DNA from 2 places in the Vagococcus penaei genome. Region 1 is predicted to be linked to the other one. Evidence: a T-box and tRNA genes for the amino acid it is inferred to sense, from the RefSeq annotation. Region 1 holds a T-box; the other holds one or more tRNA genes.
What was found. The T-box of region 1 lies ahead of tyrS (tyrosine--tRNA ligase). A T-box ahead of a tRNA ligase gene usually reads a tRNA of that ligase, here a tRNA-Tyr.
Positions count from the first base shown of each region.

Region 2: it has a tRNA-Tyr gene. The T-box ahead of tyrS (tyrosine--tRNA ligase) is inferred to sense a tRNA for this amino acid. The anticodon was not compared.

Region 1 is NZ_CP019609.1:1,766,123-1,773,337, reverse strand. Features, by position in the region: gene BW732_RS08425 (DeoR/GlpR family DNA-binding transcription regulator) at 1-298, shown strand, start outside; gene BW732_RS08420 (iron-containing alcohol dehydrogenase) at 454-1,638, opposite strand; T-box leader at 1,825-2,029, shown strand; gene tyrS (tyrosine--tRNA ligase) at 2,085-3,356, shown strand; gene BW732_RS08410 (DUF2871 domain-containing protein) at 3,407-3,814, opposite strand; gene BW732_RS08405 (Nramp family divalent metal transporter) at 4,001-5,365, shown strand; gene BW732_RS08400 (DUF1622 domain-containing protein) at 5,410-5,763, opposite strand; gene nrdG (anaerobic ribonucleoside-triphosphate reductase activating protein) at 5,823-6,401, opposite strand; gene nrdD (anaerobic ribonucleoside-triphosphate reductase) at 6,478-7,215, opposite strand, start outside.
Region 2 is NZ_CP019609.1:2,043,256-2,050,470, reverse strand. Features, by position in the region: gene nifJ (pyruvate:ferredoxin (flavodoxin) oxidoreductase) at 1-1,325, opposite strand, end outside; gene BW732_RS09795 (flavodoxin) at 1,356-1,805, opposite strand; gene BW732_RS09790 (ISL3 family transposase) at 2,113-3,417, shown strand; gene BW732_RS09785 (glycine cleavage system H family protein) at 3,509-3,793, opposite strand; gene BW732_RS09780 (arsenate reductase family protein) at 3,806-4,165, opposite strand; gene BW732_RS09775 (metal-dependent transcriptional regulator) at 4,312-4,971, shown strand; tRNA gene BW732_RS09770 (tRNA-Gln) at 5,103-5,174, opposite strand; tRNA gene BW732_RS09765 (tRNA-His) at 5,183-5,255, opposite strand; tRNA gene BW732_RS09760 (tRNA-Tyr) at 5,269-5,349, opposite strand; tRNA gene BW732_RS09755 (tRNA-Phe) at 5,354-5,426, opposite strand; tRNA gene BW732_RS09750 (tRNA-Asp) at 5,431-5,503, opposite strand; tRNA gene BW732_RS09745 (tRNA-Glu) at 5,591-5,662, opposite strand; rRNA gene rrf (5S ribosomal RNA) at 5,676-5,791, opposite strand; tRNA gene BW732_RS09735 (tRNA-Gln) at 5,804-5,875, opposite strand; tRNA gene BW732_RS09730 (tRNA-His) at 5,883-5,955, opposite strand; tRNA gene BW732_RS09725 (tRNA-Leu) at 5,988-6,071, opposite strand; tRNA gene BW732_RS09720 (tRNA-Cys) at 6,089-6,159, opposite strand; tRNA gene BW732_RS09715 (tRNA-Gln) at 6,174-6,245, opposite strand; tRNA gene BW732_RS09710 (tRNA-His) at 6,255-6,327, opposite strand; tRNA gene BW732_RS09705 (tRNA-Trp) at 6,347-6,417, opposite strand; tRNA gene BW732_RS09700 (tRNA-Tyr) at 6,425-6,505, opposite strand; tRNA gene BW732_RS09695 (tRNA-Phe) at 6,510-6,582, opposite strand; tRNA gene BW732_RS09690 (tRNA-Asp) at 6,587-6,659, opposite strand; tRNA gene BW732_RS09685 (tRNA-Glu) at 6,747-6,818, opposite strand; tRNA gene BW732_RS09680 (tRNA-Ser) at 6,834-6,923, opposite strand; tRNA gene BW732_RS09675 (tRNA-Asn) at 6,956-7,029, opposite strand; rRNA gene rrf (5S ribosomal RNA) at 7,042-7,157, opposite strand.

The DNA.
Region 1 (7,215 bases):
TCGTTATAATGTAGATAAAGCGTTTATGGCAGCTACTGCTGTATCAATTCAAAATGGTATTATGAATTCAGATGTCATTGAATACGATATAAAAAAAACGATTTTAAATAAGGCTAATAGCATTTACTTACTAGCAGATAAAAGTAAATTTGATCGTTCAACGTTACTTACTTACGCTGATTTAGATATTTTAGATGTTATCATTTCAGATAAACTATTCAATATAGATTATCAGAATTATTTTCAAGCACATCAAATTAAATCTATTTATGCAAATATTAATGATAATATTGAGTAAGTTACTCAAATATAGATTATCTTTTAATAAACTTGAAAACATTACTATTGGACCATAAGTTGTTTGTGAAATTTTGAATATAAATAAACAAACAGCCTTCACCATATCAATAGGTCAAGGCTGTTTCTGATGGAATTAATTTAGGTAATGTCTTATTAAAAAGTCATTTCAGTTAATGATTGTTTATAGATTGATACAACATCTTCCACTGATAATGGCACATAACCATCAGTACTAATGGCACTATGCTTAACTGCTTGAGTTGCCATTTCTTCTAATAATGAGTCATCAATACCAACTTCCCCTAGAGTCATTGGAACACCCCAAGCTTTAGATGTCTCATAGACTTTTTGAATAGCTTGTTTTGCGGTTTCCATCGGTGATTCACTGTTAAGTGGTAAATCAAATAGGCGGTGACCAAATGCAGCAAAACGTGGCGCTGTTTCCTCATTTAATACGTGCATCATCCATCTTGGCGTCACAATTGCTAAACCAATACCATGAGTAATATCATAGTAAGCACTCAATTCATGTTCAATCGCGTGACAAGACCATGCGCCTTTTTTACCACTACCAGTTAGGCCATTTAGAGCTAAAGAACTTGCCCACATTAAGTTTGCACGTGCGTCATAATCGTGTGGATTTTCTAAAGCAATTGGCGTATAGTGATATACCGCACGCATCAATCCTTCTGCGATTCCATCTTGAACCATTGTATTTGGTGTTTGATTAAAATAATTTTCAAATAAATGGCTAAGAATATCGGATGACCCAGCAAGTGTTTGATAAGATGGAACAGAGAATGTATAGGTCGGATCTAAAATTGATACTTTCGGCACAACTAAACGGCTACCAAAACTCAATTTTTCTTTTGTTGCCATATTGGTAATTACAGCTCCGCCATTCATCTCAGATCCAGTAGCAGCTAAAGTTAAGATAGTCACAATCGGTAAAGCCTTTTCCACTAATTGACCATTCCCCATTAAATCCCAAGGATTGCCTTCATAAAAAGTGCCTGCCGCGATTGTTTTAGAGCAGTCAATTGTCGAACCGCCACCAAGTGATAGAATCACATCAATGTTATGTTCACGACAAAGTGCAACACCTTTTTCAACTGTTGTCAAACGAGGATTAGGTTCAACGCCACTTAACTCATACAGTTCAAAATCTTTGCCCAAAACGTTCATCACATCATCATATACACCATTTTTCTTAATACTACCGCCACCGTAAGTAATTAATACCTTTTTACCATAAGTTGCTAAAACTTCAGGTAGACGAGATACTTGACCTTTACCAAACAGAATATTGGTTGACGCTTGAAAATCAAAATTTTCCATTGCTGCATTCCTCCTATTACACTATTAAAATGTCTTCTCCTTGATTTTCACGCTTTTACGACTAGTTGTCAACTAGGAACGCTTTTTATGCCATAGTCATCCACTTGAAGAAGTAATTAATCCTCTCCGTAATCCGATAAAGATAGTTGACTTTCTATTAGTTATCGTCTATGTTAATAGTTAAGATAAGTATTTCTTAAGAAGCCTAGTAGTTTCCTGTCACTGTTATTTAGAGAGTTAGTATTTGCTGAAAGCTAACACAAACACGGCGAACGAATTACACTTTATTAAATTAAGAAACGGGACCGCTCGTTAACAGGTTGATAAGTGGTGTTATGTCACAATAACACAATTTGGGTGGTACCACGGATAACTGACATTCGTCCCAGTAGATTTTTATCTACTGGGACTTTTTTATTATATTTTTATAAAGGAGCGTATTACATATGACAACAAATATTATTGACGAACTATTATGGCGTGATGCAATTAATCAACAAACAGATGAAGCAGGTTTACGCGACTATGTAGCAAACAACAAAATTTCACTTTATTGCGGAGTTGACCCAACTGGTGATAGTATGCATATTGGTCACTTAATTCCTTTTATGATGCTAAAACGATTCCAACAATTCGGGCATCATCCGTTTATTTTAATTGGTGGCGCAACTGGAACGATTGGTGACCCAAGTGGCCGAACATCAGAACGTCAATTACAATCCATGGAACAAGTTCAACATAATGTAGATAAATTAACGAAACAAATGAAGAAACTCTTTTTTGATGAAGCCAATGAACAAGAATTATCATTAGTAAATAACTATGATTGGACAAAAGAATTATCTTTATTAGATTTTTTAAGAGATTACGGCAAAAACTTTAATATTAATACTATGTTAGCCAAAGATATTGTCTCAAGTCGATTAGAAACGGGAATTTCATTTACAGAATTTACTTATCAAATTCTACAATCGATGGACTTTTTACATTTATTCAGACACCATGATGTACGTTTACAAATTGGTGGCGCTGATCAATGGGGTAACATTACAGCTGGTTTAGATTTAATTCGTAAAAAAGAAGGTGCTGAAGCAAAGGCCTTTGGATTAACTATTCCTTTAATGCTGAAAGCTGACGGCACAAAATTCGGTAAGACAGCTGGCGGTGCTGTTTGGTTAGATCCTGAAAAAACCTCACCTTATGAATTTTACCAATTCTGGTTAAATCAAGATGATCGTGATGTTGTTAAATACTTAAAATTCTTTACCTTTTTATCACAAGAAGATATTAACGTTTTAGCACAAAAAGTTGAAACAGAACCTCATAAACGCGAAGCTCAAAAGACATTAGCTAGCGAAATGACACGTTTTGTTCACGGAGAAGAAGCCTTGAATGATGCCTTAACGATTACTGCGGCTTTATTCTCTGGTGATGTAAAACAACTATCTGCTAAACAAATTGAAGAAGGTTTCAAAAATATGCCGTCATCAACAATAGGTAAAGAACCAATGAATCTAGTTGATTGGTTGATTGAAACTAAAATTGAGCCATCAAAACGTCAAGCACGTGAAGATATTACCAATGGTGCTATCTATATTAATGGTGACCGTATTCAAGACACAGATTTTGAAGTAACAGTTACTAACTCATTTGACGAACGATTTATCATCGTACGTAAGGGTAAGAAAAAATATACTTTAGTCCATTTAAACGATTAATTTAACAAAAAAAAGTAAGCCGCAACTTCTTAATTGCGGCTTACCTTTTTTTATTTTACAATTTTAACTGCATTTTTCAAGACAATAAAGAAATAAATTAGCCCAATCGTCATAATAATATGACCTAGGCCAGATATACCCGCCATCGCTGGATGTGTGGCTTTACCTAAAACAGTTGTTGTCCCATTAATCAACATCATCAAAATCGTTAATCCTAGACCGCTATTGTAAATAGCGTAAAAAAGCTTGTACTGTTTTTGTTCCGTTAGTTTAAAGTTTTTCTCCAATAGTAAAACAATTAAAAAGAAAAACATTCCTAAAATTAAAATATGCGTGTGCAAGACGCTTAATTGTGTTTTATCGGTAAAATCGTGAATTTTGGTAAACTCACGGTAATAAATACCCGATAATAATCCAATAATCATATAAGTAAAACTGACACGGACTAATTTTTGCATGTTTGATAAACCTCCAATATTCTCATTGATTGAATGATAAGCGTAACCTATTTCACATAGATGTGTCAAATTTTAAGCTAACCTAAGAATTTTTTTAAACATAACGTTAGATATTTTAATTATTTGCCTAAATACGCTATACTTAATAACGAACACACAATATTACTAATGGGAGTTGGTATCTTTATGTCTACTAATGGACAAGACGAAAGTAAAAAACTCATCCATTATGCGAATGGACCGAGTTTAGAAGAAATTAATGATACAGTTGAAATCCCTGAATCAAAAGACTTTTGGAAAAATTTATTAGCCTTTTCTGGTCCAGGCGCTTTGATTGCTGTTGGGTATATGGACCCTGGAAATTGGATTACCTCTATTGGGGGAGGAGCAAAATACGGTTATTTACTAATATCTGTCATTTTAATTTCTAGTTTGATTGCAATGCTTTTACAGTACATGGCAGCAAAACTGGGCATTGTCACACATCTCGATTTAGCCCAAATGACCCGTAAACAAACTGGTAAAAAGTTAGGTATCACCCTTTGGATTGTAACGGAATTAGCCATTATGGCTACTGATATTGCTGAAGTAATTGGTGGAGCCATCGCCTTAAATCTACTCTTTGGCATTCCTTTAATTGTCGGTGTTATTTTGACAATTTTTGATGTGCTATTACTCCTACTCTTAATGAAATTAGGCTTTAGAAAAATCGAGGCCATTGTCATGACCTTAGTCGCGATAATCTTATTTGTCTTTCTCTATGAAGTAATTATTTCACAACCAAATATTCCCGACTTGCTAAAAGGATTTATTCCCCAAAAACAAATCTTAAATCATGGTCAATTAACGATGGCTTTAGGGATTGTTGGGGCAACTGTTATGCCTCATAATTTATATCTCCACTCTGCCATCTCCCAAACGCGTAAATTTAAGCGGAACGACGAAGAACACATTGCTCGAGCTGTCAAATTTGCGACATGGGATTCAAATATCCAATTAGGCTTTGCTTTTATTATTAACTGTCTACTTTTAATCTTAGGGAGCGCCCTATTTTTTGGTCACAGTGAAAGTCTAGGTACGTTCTCATCATTATATGATGCTTTACAAAATCCTAATATTGCTGGTGGTGTTGCCAGTCCATTACTTAGTACGCTATTTGCCGTTGCTTTATTGGCTTCTGGTCAAAACTCAACGATTACAGGTACATTAACGGGACAAGTTGTTATGGAAGGTTTCATTCATATGAAATTACCACAATGGGCTAGACGTGTCATCACGCGGTTACTATCCGTTATTCCAGTATTGATTTGTACAATTTATTTTGGTGGCAATGAAACGGCACTTGATAATTTATTAATCTATTCTCAAGTCTTTTTAAGTATCGCTTTACCTATCTCAATGATTCCACTCGTTTACTTTACGAGTTCAGAAAAAATCATGGGGAAACGATTTAAAAATTCACGCTGGGTTGTTTGGACCGCTTGGATTTGTGTGATTGTTTTAACTGGACTCAATATCCAACTAATTATTGATACACTTGCGCTCATTTAACTAACAAAAAAGACGATTAATTGACTAAATCAATTAATCGTCTTTTAGTTATCCTCATCATCTGCAATATGTTGTTTTGTCACTGTTGTTTCTTGGACAACTAATTTGGCTGTAATGCCACGAATAATAATTAAAATAGAAACATACATAATTGTTTTGAAAGAATCTGACGTTACTGTGCGAATCAAATCACTAATAATCATAAATTGAATACTCAATAAGATATAAGAACTTAAATTTACTTTTTCAATATCTTTATGAAGAGCTTTTTTACGTCCTTCGACACTATTGATTTCAATTCGAATAAGATTAATAAAACTTTTAACACCACCAATAACTAAAATTAAAATAGCCGTATAATCAGTAATAGTTTCTATAACTTCTATAAGACGAGACATAAAATCCACTCCTTGCACTAATTGTACAACAAATAGTTTTTTATGTCAGATAATTTTATTTAGTTAGTGTAACGACTCGCATCAATACACTTATCCCAAATAACGGCTTGATGAGCTACTAACGATTTTTGCACATCAATTAAGCGTTGGTTACTACTTCCTCGAAATTGTAATGTTAAGTCACGACGTGCTAATTCAAAACGTCCGTCAACTAAGACATCAATTTTAGCTAATAAATCTAATTTATCATCCGTTTCTTCCAATAATTCCTCAAACGTGTATCCACTCCACGACCAAATATCCTTTTGCTGACCGTAAACTTCACGTACACGATTAACTAATCGTAAACACACTTGCGTATTCAAAAATGGTTCACCACCAAGTAATGTTAGACCTTGAACGTGATCATGACTTAAATCATTAAGAATCTGATTTTCCAATTCTATAGAATACGGCTCGCCGTAATTAAAATTTTGAATTGCTTTATTAAAACAGCCCTTGCATGCAAATAAACAACCGCTAACATATAAACTACAACGAACGCCTTCACCATCAACAAACATAAAAGGTTTATAATCGGCAATACGATTTTTACTCCACTCGTCTGCTGTCCACTCTTTTGGTTTTGGATTTCTCATTTTCACACATCCTTTGTTCGAATTAAAAAGGGTTAAGTGTCTCACTAACAACACTTAACCACCTTATACAATATATTTATTTCATATGTTTAACACGTGATGCAATCTCTTTATGACGACCATGTACCATTGGACGTGCTTGTGGATTACCTAAATAGCCACATGTTCGTTTTACTACATCACACGTTTTAGGGTCACGATTTCCACATTGTGGACATTCAAATCCACGTTCCGTTGGATTAAAATCTCCCTCAAAATCACATTCATAACAATGATCGATTGGAGTATTTGTCCCTAAGTAACCTATTTTATCGTACGAATAATCCCACACAGCTTCAAGTGCTTTTGGATTTGTTTGTAAGACTGGATACTCGCAATAATGAATAAAACCACCTGAACAATATTGAGGATAGTCTTTTTCAAAATCTAATTTTTCAAATGGCGTTGGATTCTTACGAACATCATAATGAAAGCTATTTGTATAATAGTCTTTATCAGTAATATCAGCAACCTCACCAAATTTTTCTTGGTCTAGACGACAGAAACGATCAGTTAAACTTTCACTTGGTGTAGAATACACACTAAAGTGATAACCGTACTCATTTCCCCAAAGATCAGCATGCTCTTTCAATGACCGAATAATATCAAGAGTAAATTCTTTCGCTGTGGCATTTTGTTCCCAAGAACCGCCAAAGAAAGCCGCAGCAACTTCATATAAACCAATATAACCTAAAGAAATCGTCGCACGTTTATTTCTAAATAGCTTATCCACAGAATCCGTTTTTTTCAATTTTTCACCAAATGCACCGTACAT
Region 2 (7,215 bases), 280 kb from region 1:
CCTATGATTTTAATAGCTTGTTTATTAGCACCAACCGTTCCATCCGAACCAAATCCCCAAAATTTTGCTTGAAATGTTGTATCAGGTGTTAAGTCAAGCATGCCCGAAACTGGTAAGGATAGATGTGTTACATCATCTGTAATTCCTACTGTGAATCGGAATTTTAATTGCTCAACGGGTAAGGATAAGTGATCAAAAACAGCTTTAATTTGAACCGGAGGAACGTCTTTAGAGCCTAAGCCATATCGCCCACCAATCACAATTGGACGTTTAGGATGACGATATAATGCACTCTGAACATCCAATAATAATGGTTCACCATCAGAGCCTGGTTCTTTTGTCCTGTCCAATACGGCAATTCTTTCAACCGTCTCTGGTAATTTAGCTAACATATTTTCAGTTGGAAATGGTCGATATAAATGAATATTAAGATGCCCCACTTTACGTCCTTGTTGATTCAAATAATCGACAGTTTGACGAATTGTTGGTGAGACTGATCCCATCGATATAATAACTTCTGTCGCCTCACTTGAACCATAATACGTTGTCAAATCATAATTAGTTCCACGTAACTGATTAATCTTCCCCATATATTCTTGGACAATATCTGGAACAATATCATAGTATTGATTAATCGTTTCACGCTGTTGGAAATGAATATCAGGATTTTGTGCCGTACCTGATACGTTCGGCCGATTTGGTGTCATACCACGTAACCTAAAGCGTTTCAAAGCATCATAATCGACTAATTTTTCTAAATCAGCATATTGAATGACATCAATTTTTTGAAGTTCATGACTCGTTCGGAAGCCATCAAAAAAATTGATAAATGGTAGACTTGCTTTTAAACTTGCTAAATGCGCCACTGCAGATAAATCCATGACTTCTTGAACGGAACTCTCAGCCAACATGCAGAACCCCGTTTGACGTGCTGCCATGACATCTCCATGATCACCAAAAATACTTAGTGCATTCGTAGTTACTGCACGACTTGCAACATGAAATACTGTCGGTAATAGTTCTCCAGCAATCTTGTACATATTAGGGATCATTAATAGTAATCCCTGAGATGCGGTATATGTCGAGGTTAAAGCACCCGTTTTTAACGATCCATGTACGGCTCCAGCAGCACCGGCTTCTGATTGCATACTGATAACTTTCGGAACTTCACCAAATAAATTGGGGCGTTCTTTCATTGACCATTCCTCAACAACTTCAGCCATTGTTGAACTCGGCGTAATCGGATAAACCGCTGTAACCTCTGTAAATGCATAAGAAATATAAGCTGCAGCTGTATTACCATCCATAGTTATTTTATGTGTCATTTGTCACACCTTCTTTTAACTTTCTAATTGCTATCCATTGACTTTTTCAACTAATTCATCCACAAAGCCTTGCAATAAATCGAGGTCTTCACCTTCAGCATTATGTTCAATACATACTAATTCAGCACCTCTTGTAGCACCGGCCTTTTCAAATTGAGTCACAAAATCACGTGCTGATTGGCAATAGTACTCACCATACTCTGTATCACCTGATCCCACAACGCCAAAAATTTGGTCTGTTAATTCTTCATCTGCTAAATCTTCAAAAAAGTCTTCAATTTCATACGGTAAATCACCATCGCCATATGTATAAGTTGCGACAATACAAATATCTGCATCATCAAAAAAATCTGATTCAACATCTGAACATTCTTCACGCTCTACTTCTAAACCTGCATCAATTAATTTATCTTCTATAATTTCAGAAATCTCTTCTGTATTACCAGTCATACTTGCGTAAACTATTTTTGCCAACGTCATAAAAAAACCTCACATTCTTATATTTATATAAAAATTTCACAAGTTATACAAATCAATTCTAACATAAAAATTTGCTAAGATGAATGCTCTGAATCAAAATTAACCAATTTTTATTTAGATAAAAAAAAGCCGTAAAATTGGGAGTCAATCCAATTTTACGGCTTTTTAAGGCTCTATAATTTAAAGGACTGATGAATCAAAATTTGATTCATCAGTCCTTTTTTAGTTTATTTAAATATAAAACATGTCGTCTATCTAGTAAAATTTAAGTACCACCAAAAATCTAAGATAGAAAGGACGACATGTCGTGAATAATCATATCAAAAAAATGCTACGAATTACAGATGAACATTTATATTTAACAAATACGGAGGAAGCTAAAGTTAAAGGAAAGAACTCTTTAATTATCTTTGGCATCTATTCTCCCATGCCTTCGGCTTGTAAATCCTGTGGGTCAACTGTTGTTGATAATGAAGGAAAAAGTGTGGTTGTTAGGAATGGAAAAAAAGAAGTAACTATTCGATTAGATTCTTATCAAAATATGCCTACTGTTTTAAAACTAAAGAAACAACGATTCCATTGTAAAAACTGTTCTCACAATTGGACCGCACAGTGTTCTATTGTTGAAAAAAATTGTCATATCAGTAAATTTATTACTTTGAAGATTTTAGAATTATTAACTGAGAAAATCTCTATGACAGTTATATCTAAACAATGCCAAGTTTCTTTAACTACAGTTTTAAGAGTTCTTAAGTCCGTTGAATCACAGCTCCCACAACAACTTAAACCTCGATCTTTTCCAGAAGTTTTAATGGTAGATGAGTTTAGATCTCACGCTAGTTATGAAGATAAAATGAACTTCATATGTGCTGATGGGAAAACAGGTGAATTAGTGGACGTTTTACCTAGTAGGAAATTAGAGAAAATCATTCCTTACTTTAATCGCTCTTCATTGGAGGAACGGAGAAAAGTTAAATTTTTAGTAACAGATATGAATGCAGCTTACTTTCAATTGACTAAAACAGTCTTTCCTACTGCTAAGCTAGTCATTGATCGATTTCATATTGTAAAGCATTTGAACACTGCTTTTAATGATTTGAGAGTACGAGAAATGAAGACATTAGTTGCCAACAAGAAAAATTCAGAAGCCAATAAATTAAAATCAAACTGGAAATGTCTTCTGAAAAATCAAACAACTATTTCCATTTCAGAATTCAAAACCTGGAGAAGCTTTCCTTCTCCAAAGCATCCTCTTTTAACGGAATCTATGATGATTGATCGACTACTTTCATTCTCTTCTAATCTAAAAGAAGCTTATGATATCTTTCATTTACTAATGTATCACTTTAGAAACAAAGATGACCAGTCATTTTTCGAACTATTGAAAGATTTACCCGATAGCTTGGATAGACAATTTAGAAATAAAATAGACAATCTGATTTCCTACGAGGAAGGTATTCGAAATGCCCTAAAATATAATTTTTCCAATGGAAAAATCGAAGCTAAGAACACTCATATAAAAACTCTTAAAAGAGTTTCCTACGGGTTCAACTCCTTTACGAATATGCGCATAAGAATTTTCTTGATAAACGGCCTTATTAAAATTAAATAACTAAAAAAGATGATAAATCTGAGAATAATCTCAAATTTATCATCTCATATATCCGACTCATCAGTCCGATTTGACAAAGAGCCCTTTTTAATTAAGGTTTAACTACAAATAACCAAGCCTTTGCTTCATCAAGTAAACTAGGTTGATTTTGTGCAGCCTCATTCACCTCAACGACTGTTCCCGAAACAGGTGATTCATATTCAACTACAGCTTTTTCAGCTTCTAGCTCAACAACTTCGTCACCTAATTCAACAATTGTACCGACTTTTGGAAAAGAAGCAAAACTAATTTTTCCTAAATCATCTTGTGCTTGTTCAGACAAACCAACTCTAATCAAGTCTCCTTCTTCTTTAATCCATAAATTTTTATCAGTCATCAATTTTACCTCCTAATTTAAAAATGCTTCCTCATATTCTTTTTCCTTAAAACCAAGTAATACCTGATTATTGGCTAATAGCATAATCGGACGCTTAATAAGCATACCATCAACTGTCAAACGACTTGCCGCTTCTTCCACAGTAAATTCATTAACAATATCTTTCAGATGCTGCTCCCGATATTTGATACCACTAGTATTAAAGAAACGTCGAATAGGATAATCATTATCATTCATCCATGTAATTAATAAATCTTTTGCTGGTGGTTCTTCTATCATATTAATTATCTTGTAATCAATCGCGTGCTCATCTAACCAGACTTTAGCTTTTTTGCAAGTTGAACACTTTGGGTACCAATAAAACGTTACCATTATATCAACCTCTCTTTCTCTATTGTAGTATATCATAGTCATTTATAAAAAAATATCCTAGACTAATAATGTTTAAAAAAATTAGTAAACTATGTTATAATTGATTAGTTAGTTAGCCGATTACAATATTACTTTAGGAGGCCCCTATGAAGAAATCATCGAGTAATAAAGAAGATTACCTAAAAGCGATTTATGAGAATAATGGTATTGATGAATTCGTTTCTAATAAAACCTTATCGCAACATTTAAATGTCTCACCTGCTTCAGTCACAGAAATGGTAGAAAAACTTCAAAGTGACGGCCTTTTAGAATATAAGCCTTATACTGGTGTCAAATTAACATTAAATGGTCTTAATCAAACCATTACAATCATCAGAAATCATCGAATTATCGAAACCTTTCTATATGACAAACTAGGCTATTCACTTCATGATTTGCACCATTTATCTGAAGAATTAGAACACGTTAAAGATCCTATCTTTTTTGATCGCTTATTTACATACTTAAGTAAACCAAAAACTTGCCCGCATGGTGGAATCATTCCAACACATGATAACTATCGAGAGCCTTCTTTAATACCTATTTCTGATTTTAAACCAGGTGATTCCTTAATAATTGGCCGCGTTATGGATGATACTTCCGTTTTAAATTATATGTCGTCAATTAACTTAACGGTAGGTGATACTATCCATATAGTAGATATTGATCATTTTAACGAATTGATTGTCTTTACAATTAATCAATCAGATAAAACATTTCATATTAGCCTAAAACAAGCACACTTGATTTTTTCTAGTTATACTTAAACTGTTGGAAGTTAAATCTCCAACAGTTTTTTACTAAATTCGTACAATAAAAGATGAGAAAAAAGAAGATAGAATATGAGAAAACTCAATCTATCTTCTTTTTATTTTATATACTAATCAATAATTATATACTGGGCTAGCTGGATTCGAACCAACGAGTGACGGAGTCAAAGTCCGTTGCCTTACCGCTTGGCTATAGCCCATTAAAAAAGGCGACTGATGGGAATCGAACCCACGCGTGTCGGAACCACAATCCGATGCGTTAACCACTTCGCCACAATCGCCATATTAAAAAAATGGAGGGAGGCAGATTCGAACTGCCGAACCCGAAGGAGCGGATTTACAGTCCGCCGCGTTTAGCCACTTCGCTATCCCTCCAAAATGGCGCAAGACAGAATCGAACTGCCGACACACGGAGCTTCAATCCGTTGCTCTACCAACTGAGCTACTGCGCCTAAACGGTCCCGACGGGATTTGAACCCGCGATCTCCTGCGTGACAGGCAGGCATGTTAACCCCTACACCACGGAACCATTTAAAAAGTTTATGGATTCGAACCATCTATTCTTATTGGCTAAATAAGACTTTTCCCATCTGAAAACTTTATATATTTATTGTTATGACCCGTACGGGAATCGAACCCGTGTTACCGCCGTGAAAGGGCGGTGTCTTAACCGCTTGACCAACGGGCCTATTATCTATCTAGCATGGCAATGTCCTACTCTCACAAAGAGAAACCCTTCACTACCCTCGGCGCTAAGAAACTTAACTACTGTGTTCGACATGGTTACAGGTGTATCCTTCTTGCCATTATTACCATACTATAAAATAAACTGGGCTAGCTGGATTCGAACCAACGAGTGACGGAGTCAAAGTCCGTTGCCTTACCGCTTGGCTATAGCCCATTAAAAGGGCGACTGATGGGAATCGAACCCACGCGTGTCGGAACCACAATCCGATGCGTTAACCACTTCGCCACAATCGCCATAATACTATTAAAATAAAAAATCTAACTAATACCGGCGGCCGGGGTCGAACCGGCACGCCCTTGCGGGCACAGGATTTTGAGTCCAGCGCGTCTGCCAATTCCGCCACGCCGGCATATATTAATTAGAAAAAGGCGGTAACCGGATTTGAACCGATGATAAAGGTGTTGCAGACCTCTGCCTTACCACTTGGCTATACCGCCATACCATATTAAAACTGGGCTAGCTGGATTCGAACCAACGAGTGACGGAGTCAAAGTCCGTTGCCTTACCGCTTGGCTATAGCCCAATAAAAAAAGGCGACTGATGGGAATCGAACCCACGCGTGTCGGAACCACAATCCGATGCGTTAACCACTTCGCCACAATCGCCATAATACTATTGAAGCAACAGGGGTAGTAGGACTCGAACCCACGCTGACGGTTTTGGAGACCGTAGTTCTACCACTAAACTATACCCCTATAAAAATGGAGGGAGGCAGATTCGAACTGCCGAACCCGAAGGAGCGGATTTACAGTCCGCCGCGTTTAGCCACTTCGCTATCCCTCCAAAATGGCGCAAGACAGAATCGAACTGCCGACACACGGAGCTTCAATCCGTTGCTCTACCAACTGAGCTACTGCGCCTAAACGGTCCCGACGGGATTTGAACCCGCGATCTCCTGCGTGACAGGCAGGCATGTTAACCCCTACACCACGGAACCATTTAAAAAGTTTATGGATTCGAACCATCTATTCTTATTGGCTAAATAAGACTTTTCCCATCTGAAAACTTTATATATTTATTGTTATGACCCGTACGGGAATCGAACCCGTGTTACCGCCGTGAAAGGGCGGTGTCTTAACCGCTTGACCAACGGGCCTTATTTATTATTTTACGGAGAGTAAGGGATTCGAACCCTTGAGACAGTTATTACCGCCTACATGATTTCCAATCATGCTCCTTCGGCCAACTCGGACAACTCTCCAAGCTTTAGCTTTTAATGACTCTTTAAAAGGACTCCGGCAGTAGGACTCGAACCTACGACATCATGATTAACAGTCATGCGCTACTACCAACTGAGCTATGCCGGAATACTTATAAATGCGTGGCAGCGTCCTACTCTCACAAAGAGAAACCCTTCACTACCCTCGGCGCTAAGAAGCTTAACTGCTGTGTTCGGCATGGTTACAGGTGTATCCTTCTTGCCATCGCCACCACACTTCTATAAGTGTTCTATTTAATTAAGTGATTGCTCACTCAAAACTGGATTTGAAGTT